3 regions of the Rhizobium sp. UFLA01-1127 genome follow, and region 1 is predicted to be linked to each of the others. Evidence: predicted binding sites of a transcription regulator. Region 1 holds the regulator's gene; each other region holds the start of a gene.

What was found. The regulator PhoB, encoded in region 1, activates phosphate uptake and scavenging genes when phosphate is short. The targets are predictions, from matches to a motif close to TGTCATNNANCTGTCAT.
Region 2: Q4Q11_RS01590 (DUF47 family protein) is a predicted target of PhoB. The motif match lies at 3,993-4,009, and genes of this name have one in related genera.
Region 3: Q4Q11_RS08590 (acetoacetate decarboxylase) is a predicted target of PhoB. The motif match lies at 5,426-5,442, and genes of this name have one in related genera.

What each region holds. Positions count from the first base shown of each region.
Region 1 is NZ_JAUQTZ010000055.1:3,061-10,700, reverse strand. It holds gene Q4Q11_RS15690 (substrate-binding domain-containing protein) at 1-372, shown strand, start outside; gene pstC (phosphate ABC transporter permease subunit PstC) at 435-1,916, shown strand; gene pstA (phosphate ABC transporter permease PstA) at 1,946-3,247, shown strand; gene pstB (phosphate ABC transporter ATP-binding protein PstB) at 3,262-4,077, shown strand; gene phoU (phosphate signaling complex protein PhoU) at 4,130-4,843, shown strand; gene phoB (phosphate regulon transcriptional regulator PhoB) at 4,875-5,558, shown strand; gene Q4Q11_RS15660 (GcrA family cell cycle regulator) at 5,706-6,233, opposite strand; gene Q4Q11_RS15655 (aspartate aminotransferase family protein) at 6,657-7,640, shown strand, end outside.
Region 2 is NZ_JAUQTZ010000003.1:68,710-76,349, forward strand. It holds gene tauA (taurine ABC transporter substrate-binding protein) at 1-1,007, shown strand, start outside; partial or broken gene Q4Q11_RS01575 (taurine ABC transporter ATP-binding protein) at 1,063-1,849, shown strand; gene Q4Q11_RS01580 (ABC transporter permease subunit) at 1,846-2,700, shown strand; partial or broken gene Q4Q11_RS01585 (LLM class flavin-dependent oxidoreductase) at 2,786-3,855, shown strand; gene Q4Q11_RS01590 (DUF47 family protein) at 4,029-4,670, shown strand; gene Q4Q11_RS01595 (inorganic phosphate transporter) at 4,670-5,674, shown strand; gene Q4Q11_RS01600 (methyl-accepting chemotaxis protein) at 5,791-7,640, opposite strand, start outside.
Region 3 is NZ_JAUQTZ010000024.1:49,296-56,935, reverse strand. It holds gene Q4Q11_RS08615 (hypothetical protein) at 73-963, shown strand; gene Q4Q11_RS08610 (alpha/beta fold hydrolase) at 1,047-1,889, opposite strand; gene Q4Q11_RS08605 (alpha/beta fold hydrolase) at 1,930-2,631, opposite strand; gene Q4Q11_RS08600 (CGNR zinc finger domain-containing protein) at 2,793-3,413, shown strand; gene Q4Q11_RS08595 (patatin-like phospholipase family protein) at 3,426-4,583, opposite strand; gene Q4Q11_RS08590 (acetoacetate decarboxylase) at 4,620-5,366, opposite strand; gene Q4Q11_RS08585 (3-hydroxybutyrate dehydrogenase) at 5,574-6,362, shown strand; gene ppk2 (polyphosphate kinase 2) at 6,460-7,374, shown strand; gene Q4Q11_RS08575 (cystathionine gamma-synthase family protein) at 7,498-7,640, shown strand, end outside.

The DNA.
Region 1 (7,640 bases):
GCTGTCGATATCGACGGCGATTACCCCGAAACGCTGGCCCGCATCAATGCCAACAAACACGGCATCGGTGTTTTCGGTCTCTATTTCTTTCAGAACAATGCCGACAAGCTGAAGGTTGCCACCGTGAGCGGCATCGTGCCCTCCGGTCAGACGATCGCGGATGGCACCTATCCGGTATCGCGGCCACTGTTCTTCTATGTCAAGAAGGCCCATCTGGGTGTCGTCCCCGGGCTCAAGGAATATGTCGATTTCTTCACCAGCGATCAGATGATCGGACCGGACAGCCCGTTGGCGGAATACGGCCTTGTGCCGGCGCCGGATGCCGAGCGCAGCCAAATCCGTAAGGACTTTGCTGACGGGAAGATCATGTGAATGCGTAAGGATTGGACACCGGCGCGGCTTGGTGCCGCGCCGGCGTTCGCCGGGGAATGGGAATGAGTGTATCGCTGCTGCTGCTTTGCCTGTCGGTCATCGGCGCCTTTGCTTTCGTGCTGGGGCGGGTGAGGGCGGCTGCGCTGTCGGGCGGCAGGTCCTCGGCCATGCATTCCCGGCTCGGCTACCACGGCGCCTATGCCGCCATATGGGCGGTGCTTCCGGCTTTGACGCTCGTCTGTGTCTGGCTGATCGCCAGCCCCATCGTCATCGATCGCCTGGTGACCAAATCCTTTCCTGAAGAGGTTCAGGCTCTGCCACCGGCCGAACTCAATCTCAGCTACGGCATGGTGCGCAGCATCGCCCATGGCATGCGCATGCTGGATGGCCGGGAGCTTGCCGATGTCGATGGCGGCAAGGCCGATCTTCAACTGCTGCTGGCGCAAAAAGGCGTTCCCCTCGCCGTTCGCCCCACGGGCTACATGATCGACGCCGCCAACAAGTATAACAGCATGCGTGAAATCGGCCGGATGGTGATGTCGGCGGCGGCGATCGTCGTTTCGCTGCTCTGCGCGGTCTGCGGCCTTCGTGCCATCGCACCGCGTTTTCGTGCCCGCAACCGTGTCGAACAGATCATTCTCGGCGCATTGATCATCGCCTCCTCCATCGCCGTGTTGACGACGGTGGGGATCGTCGTTTCGATGCTTTCGGAAGCGGCGCGCTTCTTCAGCATGGTGCCTGCCGACGAATTCTTCTTCGGAACCGTCTGGGATCCGCGCTTTGCCGGCGCGGGGTCACAGACCTCGGGCACCTTCGGCCTGATTCCGCTGCTGGCGGGAACGATCTATATCGGCCTCGTGGCCATGCTCTTCGCCGTCCCCATCGGCCTGTTCGCGGCGATCTACATGGCCGAATATGCTTCCGCACGCGTTCGCTCCGTCGCCAAGCCGATGCTGGAGGTTCTGGCCGGCATTCCCACGATCGTCTACGGCTTTTTCGCCCTCGTGACCGTCGGACCGTTTCTGAGAGATATCTCCGCCGAGATCCATGGCTTGATGACCGGAAGCTATAGAAGCTTCATCGAGGCGCAGAGCGTTTTGACGGCCGGCTTCGTCATGGGAGTGATGCTCATTCCTTACGTCTCTTCGCTATCGGACGACATCATCACGGCCGTGCCGCGCTCGCTTCGCGACGGCTCGCTCGGCCTTGGCGCCACGCGGTCCGAGACGGTCAAGCGCGTGCTGCTGCCGGCTGCCCTTCCGGGCATCGTCGGCGCGCTGCTGATGACCGCGTCGAGGGCCGTCGGCGAAACCATGATCGTTGTGCTGGCCGCAGGCGTAGCGGCGCGCATGCAGCTCGATCCCTTCGAGCCGATGACCACCGTCACGGTGAAGATCGTCAACCAGCTGACCGGGGATCTTGAGTTCACCTCGCCGCAGACACTCGTCGCCTTCGCGCTCGGCATCACGCTGTTCTGCCTGACCCTGTGCCTCAACGTCTATGCGCTCTACATCGTCCGCCGATACAGGGAGCAATACGAATGAGCGACGTCGTATCCTCCTCAGCGCCGAATATGCCTCGCGGGCTCACGCCGGGTGCGTTTATGCGCCGCGATATCGGCATCAGACGGCGCTATGCCGCCGAGCGCCGCTTTCGCGCCTACGGCTTCACAGCCGTCATCTTCGGTCTTGTGTTCCTTGTTATCCTGGTCTCGACCGTGGTCGGCAACGGCTATACAGCCTTCGTGCAGACGTCGATCACCCTGCCGATCGAATTCGCGGAGAAGACGATCGACCCGGCGGGCAGGCGCGGCAGCGATCCGAAGGTCCTGATAGCAGCCAATTATCAGGTGCTGGTGCGAGAAGGGCTGGTGAAGGCGCTCGGCATTGATCCCGCCAATCACGCGCTCGTTCGTGAAGCGATCGCCATGGTATCGGACGGCGCCAGGATCGTGCTTCGCGACCGGGTCGCCGCCAATCCGTCGATCATCGGAACGACGGAGAACGTCACCTTCCTGGCCAGCGCCAACATCGATTCCGCCAGCAAGGGACAGATCGATCTGACCGTCAGTGAGAAGGACCGTAAGGTATCCGACCGCCAGGTCGCGTGGATGAAACGGCTCAGCGATAGCGGCGCGTTATATAAGGCCTTCAACAGCGGCTTCTTTCTGTCCGGAAATTCGAGCCGGCCGGAAGCTGCGGGGCTCGGTGTCGCGCTGATCGGCTCGCTCTATCTGATGCTGACCGTGCTCGTGCTCGCCTTGCCCATCGGCGTCGCCGCCTCGATTTATCTGGAGGAGTTCGCGCCGAAGAACCGGCTGACGGATCTGATCGAGGTCAACATCAACAATCTCGCCGCCGTGCCCTCGATCGTCTACGGTCTCCTGGGCCTCTCGGTCTTCATCAACACGATGGGCCTGCCGCGCTCGGCTTCGCTGGTCGGCGGTCTCGTATTGAGCCTGATGACGCTGCCGATGATCATCATCGCGACGCGCTCGGCGCTGCGGGCAGTGCCGCCGTCGATCCGTAGTGCTGCGCTCGGCCTTGGCGCCTCGCGCATGCAGATGGTTTTCCATCACGTCCTGCCGCTTGCGATGCCCGGCATTCTGACGGGCACGATCCTCGGGCTTGCCCATGCGCTCGGCGAGACGGCGCCGCTGCTCTTGATCGGCATGGTCGCCTTCGTCGCCAATTATCCAGCATCGCCGCTCGATCCTTCGACGGCGCTGCCCGTGCAGATCTACATGTGGGCGAACGAAGCCGAGCGTGCCTTCGTCGAAAGGACGTCCGGCGCCATCATCGTGCTGCTCTTCTTCCTCGTCGCGATGAACATCGGCGCCATCCTGCTGCGCCGGCGCTTCGAACGGCGCTGGTAAGGGAGGGTCGTAAGATGAACATGATGACCGAAGCCGCAAGCGAAAGAGCATTGACCAGGAAGATGACGACGATCCCCTACAAGATGATCGGCCAGGATGTTTCGGTCTTCTATGGCGACAAGCGCGCGCTCTTCGACGTCAATCTGAAGATACGCGCCAATACGGTCACGGCTCTCATCGGCCCGTCCGGCTGCGGCAAGTCCACCTTCCTGCGCTGCCTCAACCGCATGAACGATACGATCGAGACATGCCGCGTCACCGGCAAGATCACGCTCGACGATCAGGACGTCTACGACAATAGCATCGATGTCGTGGAATTGCGTGCCCGCGTCGGCATGGTCTTCCAGAAACCCAACCCGTTTCCAAAGTCGATCTACGAGAACGTCGCCTACGGCCCGCGCATCCATGGCCTGCATCGCTCCAAGGCCGATCTCGAGCATATCGTCGAAACCAGCCTGCAGAAGGCCGGTCTCTGGGGTGAGGTCAAGGATCGGCTCCATGATGCCGGCACGAGCCTGTCCGGCGGTCAGCAGCAGCGCCTGTGCATAGCCCGCGCCGTCGCGGTCAGCCCGGAGGTCATCCTGATGGACGAGCCGTGCTCGGCGCTCGATCCGATCGCGACCGCCAAGGTCGAGGATCTCATTCACGAGCTGCGGGAGAATTTCACCATCGTCATCGTGACGCACTCCATGCAGCAGGCAGCCCGCGTCTCGCAACGCACCGCAATGTTCCACCTCGGCCATCTGGTCGAGGAGAACGACACCGATAAGATGTTCACCAATCCCGACGATTTCCGCACGCAGGATTACATCATGGGCCGTTTTGGTTGATGATGTCAGGCGCGCGGCTCCTTTCACACAGTTCACTTTGAGGATAGAAAAAATGGTCTCCACTCACATTCTCTCAGCCTACGACGAAGACCTGAAGTTCCTGACGCGCCGCATTGCGGAAATGGGCGGCCTGGCCGAGCAGATGGTCAGCGACAGCGTACGCGCCCTGGTCAACAGCGACGCGGCCCTGGCCCAGAAGGTCATCTCCGACGATGTGGTTCTCGACCATGCCGAGCGCGAAGTCGGCGACAAGGCGATCGTCACGATCGCCCGCCGTCAGCCGATGGCCGCCGACCTTCGCGAAATCATGGGCTCGATCCGCATCGCCTCCGATCTGGAGCGCGTCGGCGATCTCGGCAAGAACACTGCAAAGCGCGTCATTGCCGTACAGGGCACCGGCGTCCCCCGCCGTCTTGCCCGCGGCATCGAGCATCTCTCCGAACTGGCATTGAGCCAGCTCAAGGAAGTTCTGGACGTTTACGCCACCCGCTCGCCGGACAAGGCCGTGTCGATCCGCGAACGCGACGAGGAAATCGACGCCATGTATACCTCGCTCTTCCGCGAGATGCTGACCTACATGATGGAAGATCCGCGCAACATCACCACCTGCACGCATCTTCTCTTCTGCGCCAAGAACATCGAGCGCATCGGCGACCATGCCACCAACATCGCCGAGACGATCTATTACATGGCGACTGGTGCTCAGCCGGAAGGCGAGCGCCCGAAGGATGATACCGCCAACACCGTCGGCGCGGTGACGGAATAATTTGGAAGCGAAGAAAGGAGACCATAGGCGCATGGTTCCGAGAGTTGCTGTTGTAGAAGACGAGGAAGCGCTCAGCGTTCTGCTGCGCTACAATCTCGAGGCTGAAGGCTTCGAGGTAGATACGATCCTCAGAGGCGATGAGGCCGAGCTGCGTCTCCAGGAGCGCATCCCCGATCTCCTGATCCTCGACTGGATGCTCCCCGGCGTGTCCGGTATCGAGCTCTGCCGCCGGCTGCGCATGCGGCCGGAGACCGAGCGCCTGCCGATCATCATGCTGACCGCCCGCGGCGAGGAAAGCGAGCGCGTGCGTGGCCTTTCCACCGGCGCGGACGACTACGTCGTCAAGCCGTTCTCGACGCCGGAGCTGATGGCTCGCGTCAAGGCGATGCTGCGCCGTGCCCGCCCGGAGGTTCTCTCCACGGTGTTGCGTTGCGGCGATATCGAGCTGGACCGCGAAACTCACCGTGTCCACCGCAAGAGCCGCGAAGTGCGGCTGGGGCCGACGGAATTCCGCCTGCTGGAATTCCTGATGTCCTCGCCGGGCCGCGTCTTCTCGCGCTCACAGTTGCTCGACGGTGTCTGGGGCCACGATATCTACGTCGACGAACGCACTGTCGACGTTCATGTCGGCCGCCTGCGCAAGGCGCTCAATTTCTCCAATATGCAGGATGTCATCCGCACCGTTCGCGGCGCGGGCTATTCCATGGAAGCCTGAGCGGCAAGGCCGCTCGGGCATCACTACATAGCGGCGGAAATAGAAAAACGGGCCTCGAGTGGCCCGTTTCTCATTTGCAGCGCCGCGCACCATATGTGGCGCGCAAAGGTCGCTGTAGCGCTTTAAATCTGCTGCACAATGTGACGCTTAACCGTTGTTTCGGCGGCGATCATGCACCGGCTGGTATGCCATGCGCTGGTGATAGGTGCAGTAAGGCGACGAATCCGGGCTGTCATTGCCGCAGAAGTGGAAATCGTCCTTCAGCGGATCGCCGACTGGCCACTTGCAGGTGCGTTCCGTCAGCTCCGTCAAGCCAAGCCGGCGGGAGATCGGAACGACGACGTTTGCAGCCGGGCGATATTGGATTTCGTTGACGGAATCAACCTCGATCTCTTCCTTCAGCATGGTTGCACCCTGCTGGCGGGTGATTACGGTGCGGGTGGCAACGCGCGATCCGTAGCTCGTGGCGCGAGGAGCTGTGGCGCTGCGCTTCGGCGTGCGCGCCGCGGTTGTCGTGCCGCCTGCCTTCGCTCGGCCGGGAAGGTTGAGGCGGTGTACCTTGCCGATAACGGCATTACGGCTCACTCCGCCAAGCTGCGCAGCGATCTGGCTGGCGCTCAACCCTTCGGACCATAGCTTTTTCAGCTTCTCGACGCGTTCGTCTGTCCAATTCATGCCCTGTCTCCGCTGTCGCGTTTCCGATGGCAGAATCCCTCACCATTGCCTCGCATGGAAACGAGGCGCGAAACGCTCTAAAATTGTGGTGACTAGTTCCGCCGCATGCAGTCTAGCAATTGCTTTTTAACCTAGTGTGAGGCTGACTCCGTGACAAGAGTCGCGGGAATCTTGAGGAATCGATTTCGAGGTTTTCCCCAACTTGCTGTCCCGGCGTGGCATTTCTGCAATAGCCGCCGCCGAACCCATCTCTTTTGCCCGCAAGCGCTTTCTCGCACCTGCTAAACGCCAGTTTTGTTGACATCGCGGTGCAAAACATCAATAGTGCCCGAGCCGCCGCAAGGCGGCATTTTTGATTTTTTCGGGCCTGTTTCATCAAATGGAAGCGATCGGTCCTTAAAGTTGTGATCAGGAGATATGGCCATGGCCGAGACCACGCCGCTTTATGACACCTATCTGCGCGCTCCGCTGCGGTTTGAGCGAGGCGAGGGCGTCTGGCTGGTTACCGAAAATGGCGAACGCTACCTCGATTTCGCAGCCGGCGTTGCCGTCAATTCTCTCGGCCATGCGCATCCCCATCTCGTCGCGGAGCTGAAGGCACAGGCCGATAAGGTCTGGCATCTGTCCAACCTCTACGAAGTGCCCGGTCAGGAGAAGCTGTCGAAGCGGCTGACGGAGGCGACCTTCGCCGACAAGGTATTTTTCACCAACTCCGGTGCCGAGGCACTGGAATGCGCCATCAAGACGGCGCGGCGCTATCAATTCGCCAAGGGGCATCCCGAAAAGTTCCACATCATCACCTTCGAGGGCGCCTTCCACGGCCGCACCATCGCGACGATCGCCGCCGGCGGTCAGGAAAAGTACATCGAGGGCTTCGGCCCGAAGGCGCCGGGCTTCGATCAGGTGCAGTTCGGCGATCTCGATGCCGTGCGTGCCGCGATCACCGAGGCGACGGCCGCGATCCTGATCGAGCCAGTACAGGGCGAGGGCGGCATCCGCCCGGCCACCAACGAATTCCTGCGCGGACTGCGCCAGATCTGCGACGAGCACGGCCTGCTGTTGATCCTCGATGAAGTGCAATGCGGCGTCGGCCGTACGGGCAAGCTCTTTGCTTATGAATGGGCCGGTATCGAGCCTGACATCATGGCCGTTGCCAAGGGTATCGGCGGCGGTTTCCCGCTCGGCGCCTGCCTTGCGACGGCGGAAGCCGCTTCGGGCATGAAGGCGGGCACGCATGGGTCGACCTATGGCGGCAATCCGCTCGCCATGGCGGTCGGCAATGCCGTTCTCGACATCGTGCTTGCCGAAGGCTTCCTGCAGCATGTGCGCGATGTCGCGCTGGTTTTCCGCCAGGGGCTCGCCTCGCTCAAGGATCGTTTTCCAGATATCATCGAAGACGTTCGCGGC
Region 2 (7,640 bases), on a different contig from region 1:
TCAAGACATTGATCGCTGCAGCTGCCTTCGGCCTTGCCAGCATCTCGTTGGCAACCGTTGCCGCCGCGGCCGGCAAGAAGGTCGTCGTCGCCTATCAGACGGACGCCCTGCCTTCCTCCGTCGCCATTGCCAATGGCGATTTCGCCAAGGAGACGGGTTATGAGATCGACTTCCGCAAATTCAACTCCGGCGCGGAAATCTTTGCCGCCATCGCGTCCGGCGATGTCCAGATCGGCTATGTCGGCTCAAGCCCATTCGCCGCTGCCGCCTCGCGCGGGCTAGAGGTGAAGGCGTTCTACCTATCGTCGATTTCGGGCGTCGATGAAGCTCTGGTGGTGCGCAATGGCTCCGGCATCAACACGCTTGCCGATCTGAAGGGCAAGAAGCTCGCGGCAGCACCCGTTTCTACCGATCACTACCAGCTGCTCGCCCTCATCAAATCCCTTGGCCTCACGGAAAAGGACGTACAGGTCTTCGCCGTTCCGCAGCCGGAGATCGTTGCAAGCTACAATCGCGGCGATATTGACGGAGGCTTCGTCTGGGACCCGGCACTCACCGAACTGAAGAAGAACGGTAAAGTGCTGGTGACATCCAAGGACGTCGCAGACAAGGGCGCTCCGACGTTTTCCGCCTGGGTAGCAACCTCGAAATTCGCGGCAGACAATCCGCAATTCCTGAAGGCCTATGCCTCGGTGATCAACAGATATTATGCCTCTTTCGCAGCCGACAAAGCCGCCTGGGGGCCGCAGAGCGACAATGCAAAGGCGCTCGCAAAACTCCTCGGCGGCACGGCGGACCAGCAGGCCGCGGCGCTCAAGAATCTGACGCTGCTGACGCCCGATGTGCAGGCGTCGGCGGCGTGGCTCGGCGGTGGGGACCAATCCGGCGCCGCCAAGATCCTGAAGGACACCGCGGCATTTCTGAAGAGCCAGGGAAAAGTCTCCGAAGTCCTGCCGAATTACAGCGCATTCGTCACGGCTGACGCTGTTATCAGCGCCAGCAACTGATCCTCCCTGACACCGGCGCGTTCGTCGCGTCGGTGTCGCATTTCTCGAGGGCCTCATGCTTCAAGTCGACCATGCCAGCGTTTTCTTTGCGGCGCGTGACGGCAGAACCGTTCACGCGCTCGACCGCGTTTCCTTCGATATTCCCGAGCGCGGCATCGTCGTGGCGCTCGGCGCGTCCGGCTGCGGCAAATCCACCTTGCTCAATGCGATCGCCGGTTTCCTGCCGCTTTCAAAGGGAAGGATCACGCTCGACGGCAGGCCGGTATCCGGCCCCGGAGCCGATCGCGGTGTCGTCTTCCAGAAGGATGCGCTGCTGCCATGGAAATCCGTCATCGACAATGTGGCGCTTGGCCTGCAGTTTGCGGGACTGGGCAAGCGGGAGCGCCGGGAGCGCGCATCCGAGCTTTTGCGGCTCGTGGGTCTCACCGATTTTGCCAATGCCCAACCTTATGAATTGTCGGGCGGCATGCGCCAGCGTCGGCATTGCCCGGGCGCTCGCCACCGACCCGGACATATTGCTGATGGACGAGCCATTCGGCGCACTCGACAGCCTGACGCGCGAACAGATGCAGGAGCTGCTGGTTTCGATCTGGACCAGGACCAACAAGCGCATCTTCTTTATCACCCATTCGATCGAGGAGGCGCTTTTCCTCGGAACGGAGGTTCTGGTTATGTCGCCGAGGCCGGGACGTGTCGTTGCGCGTTTCGAACTTGATTTCGTGCATCGCTTTGCCGCCGGCGGCGATACGAGAGCGATCCTCTCATCTCCCGAGTTCAGCAGCCTCCGGCAAGAAATCCGCGCCATCCTCCATAGCGCCGATAGCATCAGGAGCGCGGCATGAGCGACATGATCGAAACGCGCCCGATCGCCGCCCCACAAGAGGAAGCGCAACCGACACTGGTCCGCATTCCCGCTTTCGGTGCCGGCGAAAAACCCACGATCGCCATCAGCATCGCCACCGCAGTCGCCTCTCTGATCTTGTGGTGGCTTGTCGCCAAGTTCGGCCTGGTGTCGCACCTCTTCCTGCCTCGCCCGGACGAGGTCTTGACGCAGATCGGCGTCGTTTACCGCGACGGCTATGCCGGCGCCTCGCTTTCGGAGCACATATTGGCGAGCCTGTTTCGCATTGTCGTCGCCGCAGCCGTCGCGATCGGCATCGGCATTCCCGTCGGGCTGCTGATGGGTCTCAACCGCTGGGCAAAGGGTATCTTGGATACGCCGATCGAATTCTATTGGCCGCTGCCGCCCCTTTCCTATCTGCCGCTGATGATCATATGGCTTGGCATCGGCGAGACCTCGAAGATCACACTCCTCGTGCTCGCCATGTTCGCGCCGATCTGCCTGTCCGCTCAGGCTGGCGTCCGCTCGCTGCCGCTGGAGCGGGTCAATGCCGCGCGTTCGCTGGGGGCGAACCTGCTACAGCTTTTCTTCAGCGTCGTCCTGGCCTCGGCGCTGCCGGAAATCCTGACCGGCATCCGGATCGCATTCGGCGTCGGCTGGGGAACGCTGGTGGCAGCCGAACTCATCGCCTCGACACGCGGCATCGGCTTCATGATCATGTCGGCATCGCAGTTCCTTGCCACCGATGTCGTCTTCGTCGGCATCGGCATCATCGCGGTCTGCGCCTTCGCCTTTTCGGCCGCCATCCGCATCCTCGAAACCATCCTCGTTCCCTGGAAGGGCAAGCTTTAGCTGCCGAGGCGGGGAGCGGAGATCGCTTACAGCGTTTTCACCACGAAATCCGTCATTCGATCCGGAAAGATTTGCGAGCGCAGGCATGAGCAGCAATTGCGAATATCTTTGGTACATCCCCAATGACGTCAAACCGGGCCATCGCGGCGATTCCGCAGTCGAAAATCACAACAGCCTGGAGACCCTGACGAGCCATGCTAAGGCACTCGAAGATCACGGATGGAAAGGCGCATTGATCGGCACGGGCTGGGGCCGCCCCGACACCTTCACCCTCGCGGCGGCACTTACCGCACGCACCGCCACCTTCGAACCGCTCATTGCAATCCGCCCCGGCTATTGGCGGCCGGCACATTTTGCTTCTGCCGCCGCCACGTTGGATCGCTTGAGCGGCGGCCGCGCGCGCATCAACATCGTTTCCGGCAAGGACAATCTTGCCGCCTATGGCGATAGCGAGGGGGATCAAGCACACCGCTATGACCGCACCAAGGAATTCATGCGGCTCACCCGCAAGCTCTGGACCGAAGAGAACGTCACCTATGAGGGAGAGCATTTTCGCGTCAGCGACTCCACGGCTGCGCCGCGCATCGAGCCTCGCGGCAAACGTCTGCATCCCAAGCTTTATTTCGGCGGCGCTTCGGACGCGGCAGAGCGTGTTTCCGCCACAGAAGCCGATGTGCAGCTTTTCTGGGGGAGCCGCTTGCCGACATCGCCGAGCGGATCAGCCGGCTCAAGGCACTCAGCAGAGATCTTGATCGCGATCTGCCGCCGCTGGAATTCGGGCTGCGCATAACGACGCTGGTGCGCGGCACGACGGAGCAGGCTTGGACCGATGCCGAGGCGAAAGTTGCGGAGATGGCTGAGAATAAGGGCGTCGGCTGGAACGATCACCGGCAATCGATTGCAGTAGGCCAGAAGCGGCTGTTCGGTCTCGCTGCGCGTGGCGACGTGCTCGATGACAATCTCTATACCGCGCCCGGCAAATTCGGTGGTGGCGGCGCCGGCACCACCTGGCTGGTCGGCTCGGCCGAGGACGTCGCCCGCTCGCTTCGCAAATACCGCGATCTCGGCATCACGCATTTCGTCCTTTCGGACACGCCCTATCTTTCGGAAATCAGGCGACAAGGCGACCAACTGCTGCCGCTTCTGCGCGAGTAAGTGTTCATTTGATCGTCGTTCGCCCGTGGAGAACCGGCGCATGCGTTTGGCGGTGGCCGACGCTGCGTCCACAAAAAACATAAGCTATCCTGAAAACATCATTGTTCCCAGCCTTCCCAAGCTGCGTCCTGTCAATTATGACAATTTCGTGACAATGGACGCATGGAGCTTTGATGCTGGGCTGGTTTCGCAAACTCATGCCGCGCGAGGATCGTTTCTTTGATCTTTTCGCGCAGCACTCGCGCACGATCGTCGGCGCTGCCGAGGCGCTGAACGAGCTGCTTTCCGGCAGGGATATCGAGGGAAAGTGCCGCCGGATCATCGAGCTCGAAAATCAGGCCGACGATATCACGCGCGACGTGCTGATCGCGGTTCGAAAGAGCTTCATCACTCCCTTCGATCGCGGCGATATCAAGGATCTGATCATGTCGATGGATGATGCCATTGACATGATGCACAAGACGGTCAAGACCATACGTCTGTTCGAACAGAAGAGCTTCGATCCGCGCATGCAGCAGATGGGCGAAGTGATCGTCAAGGCGGCGTATCTTGTCGCCGAGGCGGTGCCGCTGTTGGATCGCATGGGAGCCAATGCCGCCCGGCTTGCCAATATCACCGAAGAGATCGTCAAGGTCGAAGGCCATGCCGACGAGCTGCACGACGCCGGCTTGAAGGATCTCTTCCGCAATCACGGCGCCTCCAACGCCATGGCGTATATCATCGGCAGCGAGATATACGGCGAACTGGAAAAGGTGGTCGATCGTTTCGAAGACGTCGCCAATGAGATCAACGGTATCGTGATCGAGAGTGTCTGATGGAGGCCTCGCTTGCCTTTCCGCTGCTGGTGGCAATCATCGTCACGGCTCTGTTCTTCGACTTTCTGAACGGGCTCCATGATGCCGCGAACTCCATCGCGACCATCGTCTCGACCCGTGTTCTCAGGCCGCAATATGCGGTTCTCTGGGCGGCCTTTTTCAATTTCATCGCCTTCCTGTTTTTCGGATTGCACGTTGCGGAGACGCTCGGAACCGGCATCATCGATCCGAAGATCGTCGATGCATCCGTCATTTTCTCGGCGTTGATGGGGGCAATCGTCTGGAACATCGTTACCTGGATCTTCGGCATCCCGTCGAGTTCGTCGCATGCGCTCGTCGGCGGGCTGATCGGCGCCGGCCTTGCCAAGGTCGGTGTCAGCTCGATCGTCTGGCTTGGCGTCCTCAAGACGGCGGGCGCGATCGTGATGTCGCCGCTGGCCGGGTTCTTGCTCGCCCTTTTTCTGGTGCTTGCCGTCACATGGCTTTTCGTCCGGCAAACGCCGTTCGCCGTCGATAGCACCTTCCGCATCATGCAGTTCTTCTCGGCCTCGCTCTATTCTCTCGGGCACGGCGGCAACGATGCGCAGAAGACCATGGGGATTATCGCCATACTTCTTTACTCTCAAGGCTATGGCGGCGGCACGTTCCACGTTCCCTTGTGGGTAGTTCTGTCGTGCCAGGCGGCCATGGCGCTGGGCACCTTGCTCGGCGGATGGCGTATCGTGCACACGATGGGCTCGAAAATTACGCGCCTCAACCCGACGCAGGGTTTCTGCGCGGAGACGGGCGGCGCCTTGACGCTCTTTGCCGCCACCTGGCTCGGCATACCGGTTTCCACAACGCACACGATCACGGGAGCCATCATCGGCGTCGGCGCGGCCCGCAGGGTCTCGGCAGTGCGCTGGGGCATTGCCGGCAATATCGTGATCGCCTGGGTCATTACGCTGCCTGCCGCCGCGGCAATTTCGGCGCTTGGCTACTGGGGCATCCAGCTTTTCAAATGAACGGCTGAGCTGTTTCCTCTCTGCCTGATAGAAACGACAGGATCGCAGCCAAGGTGACAGCGATCCTTTATTTCGAGACCTGCCGATCCTTCAGTGGCTGGCCGGGCTCCGGGCGATCAAAACTCTTCCCAGGATGCAGCCGCCGCGGCACTGCCCGAGCCGCCGAAGGCGCCGGCAATTTTTGCCCGGAGCGAGCGCGCCGGCGATGCGGCGGGGCTCGACCGTTCCGTTATCGCAGCCGGTCGCGCAGGGCTGCGGCCGTTTTGCAGGTTGAACTGTCCGAGAAGGTCGTTCAGCGCCGTTACTTCCTTGGCAAGGCTGTAGCTGGCGGCGGTCGATTCCTCGACCATGGCCGCATTCTGCTGCGTTCCCTGATCGATGCTGTTGACGGCCGTGTTGATTTCCTGCAGGCCGGTCGCCTGTTCGCGGGCCGCCTCGACGATCGCCCGCACGTTGCGGTCGATCTCCTCCACCTCTGTGACGATCTGCTGCAGCGACTGCCCGGTTTTCGTGACGAGATTGACGCCGCTTGCCACCTGCTGGCCCGACGTCGAAATCAGTGCCTTGATCTCCTTGGCGGCCGTCGCGGATCGCTGGGCCAATTCCCGCACTTCCTGTGCGACGACGGCAAAGCCCTTGCCGGCCTCTCCCGCACGGGCTGCTTCCACCCCGGCATTGAGTGCAAGCAGGTTCGTCTGGAAGGCTATGTCATCGATAACGCCGATAATGTTGGAAATTTCGCCCGATGATTTCGAGATCGCCTCCATCGCAGCAACCGCCTCCTGCATGACCTCGCCAGATTTCTCCGCGCCGATGCGGGCACGTCCCACCAGCGAGCTTGCTTCTTCCGCCCGCCGGGTGGAATCCTTGACGGTCGTGGTGATCTCCTCAAGTGCGGCCGCCGTCTCCTCGATCGAGGCCGCCTGCTGCTCGGTGCGCTTTGAGAGATCATCGGCGGCAGAACGGATCTGGTTGGCGCCGGCGGCAATGGCCTGACCGCCCTGGCCAACCGAGCGCAACGCCTCTTCGAGCCTGGCCATCGAGGCGTTGAAATCCGCCCTCAGCCGATCGAGATGGGCGACAAAGGGCTGTTCGATGCGATAGACCAGGTTGCCGTTCGAAAGCTCGGCCAGACCGCTTGCCAGACCATCGACTGCAAATTGCGTGTCGGCCGCATCCTTGGCTTTCTGCGCTTCGCGTTCAAGCCTTTCCTTTTCGGAGAGGCTGCGATTGGCGTCGGCCTCCCGCTCGAGGCGCACGCGTTCGATCGCACTGTCGCGGAAGACGGAGACGGCCGCCGCCATCTGACCGACTTCGTCCTTGCGCGCGATGCCGGCAACGGCCTCGTCGGTATTTCCTCCTGCCAGCGATACCATGCGAGCCCGCAGGCGCTCGATGGGAGTGGTAATCCCACGCGCGGAGACAACAAGGGCCATCACGATCGCAGCGGCAAAAAGAACGCCAAGCATGATCAAGGCGTCCATGATCGTGCTGCTCGCATGCTCGTCCAGCATGTCGCTCTGGGCGCCGATACGCTTGTTCAGCGCATCGAGCCAGCCGCGAACAGCCACAACTTCATCGCTGATCAGCGGATCGGCCTGCTTCAACAGCTTGGTGGCGGTATCGTTGTCATCCACCGATCCGGCTTTCACGGCAGGGTCTGTAAGAACAATAATGTCGTTAGCTTTTGCCGTCAGTCTGTCGATTGCCACTGCTTCAGCCGGAACCAACTGCCTGATCGATGCAAAGCGTTCGAAGAGAACTTTCTTGTTTTCCTCATATTGCTTCGAGAAGGTCGCCATTTGCGGGTCCTTCGTGCTGTAGACCAGCATCTGATAGGCGTTGTAGCTCATCGCGGTCAGGCGCTGGCTGGCTCTGGACATCTCCAACGCCGCCGTCTCGTCTTTCGCAATGAAATTCGAATAGGTGGCAGCGGTGTTTTTGTACTGGCTCGATACGACCAGGA
Region 3 (7,640 bases), on a different contig from region 1:
CCTTGACATAGCCCGCATAGCCGCAAACATGGCGCGCATTTGCCGATCGACTCAAACAGGTAGTCCTGAAAGATGCGTTTCCCTCTTCTACTCCCGCTATTTATCTCTCTTGCTCCTCTTTCCGCCGCCGCCGGGACACCCTGTACCGACCTTATCGAGGGCAGTGCCGTCATCCAGCATGCGGACGGCTTCGCTATCTCCGACCTGCATGACGGCTGTGCCGTTGCGAACGGAATTTTCAAATCCGGCAGCAGAATGGGATGGACCTTCGAGCATGCGGAATTCAAGGGAGATGGGCTAACCGATTTCCTCAAGGCCATCGCCAGCAAGCCCGAACACTTGCCGACCTGGGGACTGTTCTCGGTCGAGGGCGTGCGTTTCACGCCGATGCTAGACAATGCCATGGCGAATTACATCACGACGGTCCAGCAGTGGCCGATGGACATGTCGGGCTCCTTCCGTTTCGATCCCAAGGACGGCTATCTGGACATTCAGGAGCTGGAGCTTACCAATCTGCGCCTCGGCAAGGCCTCGCTTTCGGCCGAGTTGAGCCTGCCGAAAGATGCCGGTATGCCGGCTTTAATGCAGGATGGATCGGTTGGCCTTACCCATTTGCGCTTCCGGCTCGACAATCAGGGACTGTTCGAGGGCATGGCCGTACCGTCGCTCGCGGCATTCCTCCAGCAGATGGCTGGCTCCGACGATCCCGCCCAGGGAATCAACCAATTGCGCGATTCGACTGTCGCAGCGCTGCAGGCGCTGCCCGAAGGCCGGATTGATGCTGAATCGAAGGAAGCCCTGCTCCGCTTCGTGAAGGATCTGCCGCATCCGACCGGTTTCTTCACGCTCGATCTTGCCCTCGATCAGCCGCTGAAGATCAGCGCACCCGACTTCGATAGCGCGCAATTGGCACAATCCGCGCTGGCAAACGCCAGGATCTCGGTCAGCTACAAGGCCCGCTGATATGGTCTAAAGATGCCTTCAGGGATCAGTCCGAGACTGCCGACAGACCGCGCCGGCGATCGCAGGCGCGGTTCGGCTCGATATCAACCGAGGAAAGTGCGGATTTCAGCAGCGATCTCGGCCGCATGGGTCTCCAGAGCGAAATGGCCGGTGTCGAGCATTTTGACGATCGCCTCGGGAATGTCACGGCGATAGGCCTCAGCGCCCGGCGGCAGGAAAAAGGGATCGTGCTTGCCCCAAATCGCCAGCAACCGCGGCTTGTGGGTTCTGAAATAGGCCTGGAATGTGGGATAAAGCGCCACATTGCTCTTATAGTCACCGAAGAGATCGAGCTGCACTTTCTCCGCACCAAGGCGCGCCAGATAAAAACTGTCGAGCGAATAGCCGTCCGGAGAGACCTTCGAGGCGTCTGGGACACCATGCGTGTACTGCCACGCCGTCGCATCCGGCTGCAGGAATGCCTTCAGAGCATTGCGGTTTTCCTCGGAGGCGTCACGCCAATAGGCTTGGATCGGATTCCAGCCTTCGCTCAAACCCTCCTCATAGGCATTGCCATTCTGGGAGATGATCGCCGTGATCCGCTCCGGGTGTTTCACGGCCAGCCGGAAACCGGTCGGCGCACCATAGTCGAAGACATATATGGCATAGCGATCGAAACCGACGACTTCCGTGAAGCGGTCGATCGTCTCGGCGATGCTATCGAACGTGTTGCGGCCCTTCGGCGCATCGGATTGCCCGAAGCCCGGAAGATCCGGCGCGATGATGTGGTAGCGATCGGCGAGCGGCGGGATGAGATCGCGGAACATGTGGCTGGAAGTTGGGAAGCCGTGCAGCAGCAGCAGTTTGGCCGCGCCCGGAGAGCCCGCCTCGCGATAGAAGACTTTGACGCCGTCGACATTGACGGTGCGATAGCTGATATGAGTCATGATAAGTCCTTTCATAACCTTCATAATCGATCTTATTAGGTTACTTATCTGGAATGCTGATGGCAGAGGCGGCATCCCGGATGATGGCGATGATGGCGGCCGGCGCCGTAACCATCGGCATATGATCGGCCAGGACCGAGCGCTGCTGCGCCCTCATGCGTGCCGCCATGAACCGCTGGTTTTCGACCCCGATCATCCGGTCTTCCTCGGCGATCAGGAACCAGGTGGGACGATCCGTCCAAAGCGGGCGGCCGACGGGGACGGTGATGCATGCTGGCGAGATCGGCCGCTGCGCGGCCACCAAGACTGCCAGTTCATCGGCCTTCGCGTTCTGGGCAAAGGCCGTGGCAAACGCATCCTGCGGGAGGTAGATCAACCCGTGGCTGTCGGGCGCCAGCTTCGGCGCCCGCGGATGCGGCGCGCCCCGATAGAAGACATCGGCAACCGTCTCGCCTTCACCCGGCGCAAGCGCTGCGACATAGACAACAGCCTTAACCTTTTCGCCGGAGACAGCGGCAATCACCGCGCCGGCATAGGCGTGGCCAACCAGGATCACCGGTCCCATCGTCCGTTCCAGGGCTCGCTCGAGCGCGGCGACATCATCGGCAAATGACGTCAACGGCAGTGGTGCGGCCGTCACTGAAAAGCCATCAGCCGCAAGCGGCGCAATTACTTTTGCCCAGCCGGAGCCATCCGCCCAGGCGCCATGGACAAGAACAATATCTGCATTTTGCGACGACATCAGCTTTCTCCCTGCGGCTCGAAGCTAGTAACCTTTTAAATTGCTTCAATAGGGTTACGCTCGATATACATAACTTGTCAAGAGCCTTTTGGCAGGTTACGTAGACGCTATGTTTTCGAGCGGCCTTTCGGTAACCCTGACGGCCGGAACAGGAGTAGTCGATGGACAATCATTCGCCCGCTATCTTTGTCGGCGACACGCTGGGCCTGGATTTCCTTAATTCGGTTGCAACGCCTGCGGATGTGCCGATCGACTGGGTCGACGATGGAGAGGGTCTGCTTGCCTGGCTGGAACAGGCGCGCCTGGTACCGCCGGAGACGCTCGCAGCCATTCGCGAGCAGGCCCTGCCTGGCGAGCTCGACAAGGTCGCCGATCAGGCACGAAGCCTGCGCGAATGGTTCAGAACCTTCGTATTTGCCCACAAGGGACAGCCGCTGACGGCAGAGGCCTTGAGCGATCTGGAACCGCTGAACCGCCTGCTGGAACGCGATGAAGTTTTTAGCCGGATCGTCGTAGATAAGCCGGGCGAAAGCGGCAAATTCAGCTTTCAGCCCATGCGGAAATGGCGCTCGCCGGAAGCACTGCTATTGCCCATCGGCGAAGCGCTGGGGCGCTTTGTCTGCACGGAGGACTTCTCCGATGTGAAGGCCTGCGAAGGCCACGGATGTACCTTGCTTTTCATTGACCACACGCGCGGCCGCCGCAGACGTTGGTGCAGCATGGCGATGTGCGGCAATCGCGCCAAGCAGGCAGCCCATCGGCACCGACTCAAGCAGAGCTGATGCCATCCAGGTTCAGACCGGATCTTCTCGGTGGAGATCGTGGATGGCCACTGCTTCATCGCTGAAGGGCGGCAGCAGCCATTCGGAGTGGCGCAGCGTTCGCTTGGTATCCTCCAACCCCATGTCCCAATGCTCGCGCATCGAGGTGCCGGAAAACTCGTAGTCCTTGGCGTGGCCTTCGTAGTTCTTGTGCTGATAGATCAGATGGACGATGTTGACGACGCCGGCATCGGAATAGTCGGCGATCAGCTCTTCCTCTTCCGGCGTCAGCTGATCCTTCGGAACACGCTTCAGCGCGCTCAGAAGCTTCATCTTCAGCCCGTGGATACGCTTGAAATTGTCGGTGTTCTGCCGCGTGCGGCTCGAATACATGATGTCCTTGTGGCGCGACAGCACATCCGGCATGCTGCGCGGCAGGACGCCGCGCGCGCTGAAGAGATCCACTTGAAACACCAGCGAGCTGCGGTCCTCTTCCTGATCGAGCAGATATTGCAGCGGCGTGTTGGAGACGATGCCGCCGTCCCAATAATATTCGCCTTCAATACGGATGGACGGCAAGGCAGGCGGCAACGCACCGCTTGCCATGATATGCTCGGGGCCGATGCGGATATTGTCGGTGTCGAAATAGACGAAGTTGCCGGTACGGACGTTGACGGCGCCGACGCTGAAACGCTTTTTGCCGTCATTCAGCACGTCGAAATCGATCAGCATCTCCAGCGTCTTCTTCAGCTCCGAGGAATCGTAGAAGCTGGTCGCCCCTTCGGCACCCGGCAGCTCGAACCAGGGATTGGGAAAGCGCGGCTTGAAAAAGCCGGGCTGGCCCATCGTCATGGTCATCCAGGAGCTGGTACGGTTGCGGATATCGCGGAAGACGTCGCCTTCCGGTGTAAAGGCCCAGATCTTGCGGCCGGAAATGATCTGCCAGAATTGCTCGAGGCGCTGCAGCCGCCGTCCGGGCTCGTTGCCGGCGATGATGGCGGCATTGACCGCGCCGATCGAGACGCCCGAAAGCCAGGTCGGCTCACATCCCGCTTCGGCAAGCGCCTCGTAGACACCGGCCTGATAGGCGCCGAGCGCACCGCCGCCCTGGAATACCAGGGCGACACGATCATATTGAGCGGCAATTTCAGGGATAGTCGGGGCCGCGGCCTTGGTGTTTCGTTCGAGCACGATCCGTCTCCAGCATGAAATGAAATAAGGTTTCGGTTATCTGCGCTCGGCAAGATAATCGTGAACGACTTCGCCGAGGCCGAGCGTCAGATCGGCAGTGAAATGAACGGCGGAAACCACTTCGAGAACGGGCAGCCGCGCGACATCGGCCATGACATGCGGACGAAGATCAAGGGCCGCAGGCGAGGTCCAGGCTTCCTTGATGGTGATATCGGTCAGGTAATAGCGCACCAGCTCGCAAATACGCGGGGTGGCATCGACATGCGGTATGATCTTGATCAGGAAATTGGGCTCCGAAAGAGCGGCCAGAAGAGGTCCCTGGTCGACCGGCCTGTGCTTGTATCCCATAGTGCCCGTGGCGCAGAGGACGCTGCCGTAATGCAGCGTGCCGACGATGACCTCGCCCTCGTTGACGATCTTCGGATTGGCAAGTTTCTTCGGAAAGCCCCAAATCTCGCGGCCGCCGGTGATCGGCGCATCGTCGTCGAGATACATGGAGTGGACATAGCCGCCCTTTTGTCCGCGATAGGTAACCGGGATGACCTGTCCGGTCTCGGTATAATCGCCGAAGCCGGTGGAATCGGGCATGCGGATGAATTCGTATTTCACCAGCGGCTCGTCGATTTCGAGCGGGGCCGGCACGACCGCCTCAAGGGCTTCGCGCGTCGTGCGGTAGGTAATGATGATATATTCGCGATCGAAGAACCGATAGGGTCCCGGAGGATAGGAAGGACTGGTCAGCGGCATCGCATATGCATGCTTGAGAATGTCTTCGACCTTCATCGTATATTCCGTCGTTGGAGGAAATCGCCGGGCATCGGAGCGAAAACTTGCACGGTTGCATGACAGTGAAGTGTCAGGTGCAGAAGGGTTGCGGCGAAAGGCGACACCGCACTGTTATCAAAGCGACATACGAGGCTGGCAGTGTGCGCCCATCTTGGGCATTTTCCATTTGCTCAACCACGTCACAGAGATTGCGGGAGTTGCATCATGGGTTCGTTGACTTCGAAGAATGCGCTGGTCACCGGTTCGACGAGCGGTATCGGGCTTGCGATTGCTCGCGCCTTTGCCGCCGAAGGCGCGAACGTCACGATCAACGGCCTCGGCGATGCAGATGCGATCGAAAAGGAGCGTGCCGCCATCGAGGCCGATTTCGGCGTGAAGTGCCGCTATTCCGGCGCCAACATGATGAATGGCGAGGAAGTTACGGCCATGGTGCGTGAAGCCGAGGAAGCCTTCGGCAGCCTCGATATTCTCGTCAACAATGCCGGCATCCAGTTCGTGGCGCCGATCGAGGAATTCCCCGATGACAAATGGGAGGCGATCATCCGCATCAACCTGCTTGCTGCCTTCTACGCCATCAAAGCCGCGATCCCCGGCATGAAGGCCCGCAAATGGGGCCGGATCATCAACACGTCCTCGGCGCACGCACTGGTCGCTTCGCCGTTCAAGTCGGCCTATGTCTCGGCCAAGCACGGCATTACCGGTCTTACCAAGACCATCGCTCTCGAAGCTGCCCGCGATGGCGTGACCGTCAATTCCATCGCGCCCGGCTACGTCTGGACGCCGCTTGTCGAAAAGCAGATCCCCGAGACCATGAAGGCCCGCAATATGACGGAAGAGCAAGTCAAGCACGATGTGCTGCTGGCCGCCCAGCCGACGAAGGAATTCGTGACCGTCGATGAAGTCGCAGCCATCGCCGTCTTCCTGTGCGGCGACGCCGCCAAGCAGATTACCGGCACGACGCTTTCCGTCGATGGCGGCTGGACCGCCGAATAATACCAAAGCCATAGCCGGCACATGCTTGAGCGGCGCGCCGGCTTTCTGCGGCCACACCGCGGCAGCATCAACATGAGAACAGAGCAGGAGGCGCATAATGACCGAAGAAAACCAGGACCCGCTCAGCCGCATCAAGGATGAGATCGTCGACAGCTTCGACGAAGAGCTGGAGATGCAGCTTGAAGAGGACCGTCTAGACGAGCTGGTTGCCGAAGGTCTGATCAGCGAAGGCGAAGCGACGCTCGACCGCAGGGTCTATTTCCGCGAACTCTTCCGTCTTCAGCATGAACTCGTACGCCTGCAGGACTGGGTGCAGTACAAGAAGCTCAAGGTCGTCGTGCTGTTCGAAGGCCGCGATTCCGCCGGCAAGGGCGGCGCCATCAAGCGCGTCACCCAGCGTCTCAATCCGCGCATCTGCCGCGTCGTCGCGCTGCCGGCACCGACCGAGCGCGAGAAGCACCAGTGGTATTTTCAGCGCTACGCCGCCCATCTGCCGACGGCAGGCGAAATGGTGCTGTTCGACCGCAGCTGGTATAACCGCGCCGGCGTCGAGCGCGTCATGGGCTTCTGCTCGCCGGAGGAGCTGGAAGAGTTCTTCCGTTCGGTGCCGGATTTCGAGCGCATGCTGGTTCGCTCCGGCATCATTCTCCTCAAATACTGGTTCTCGATCACCGACGAGGAACAGGAATTCCGTTTCAACATGCGCATTCAGGACCCGCTGAAGCAGTGGAAGCTTTCGCCGATGGACCTGCAGAGCCGCGTGCACTGGGAGGAATATACCAAGGCCAAGGAAGAGATGCTCGAGCGCACCCATATTCCGGAAGCGCCGTGGTGGGTCGTCCATGCCGTCGACAAGAAGAGGGCACGCCTCAACTGCATCGCGCATCTGCTGACGCAGATCCCTTACGAGGCAGTTCCGAAGTCGGAAATCATCCTGCCGGAGCGCATGCGCAACGCCGACTATCATCGCACACCGGTGCCGCCGGAAATGTACGTGCCGGAAATCTACTGACGATATCGACTAGACGGGCTCGCCTCAGCGAGCCCGACATCCGCCAAAGACTATAGCGAGCGGCACCGCAACTGATGATATGATGCGAATCTGAAATTCGTGTCATCGGCTGAGGAGATCGTCATGACTGCGCCGCATCCGTCGAAAACGCATATCGGCAACCACCCCCTCCATCCCGAAACCCAGATGCTGAATTACGGCTACGACCCGGAACTTTCCGAGGGCGCGGTCAAGCCGCCTGTTTTCCTGACCTCCACCTTCGTCTT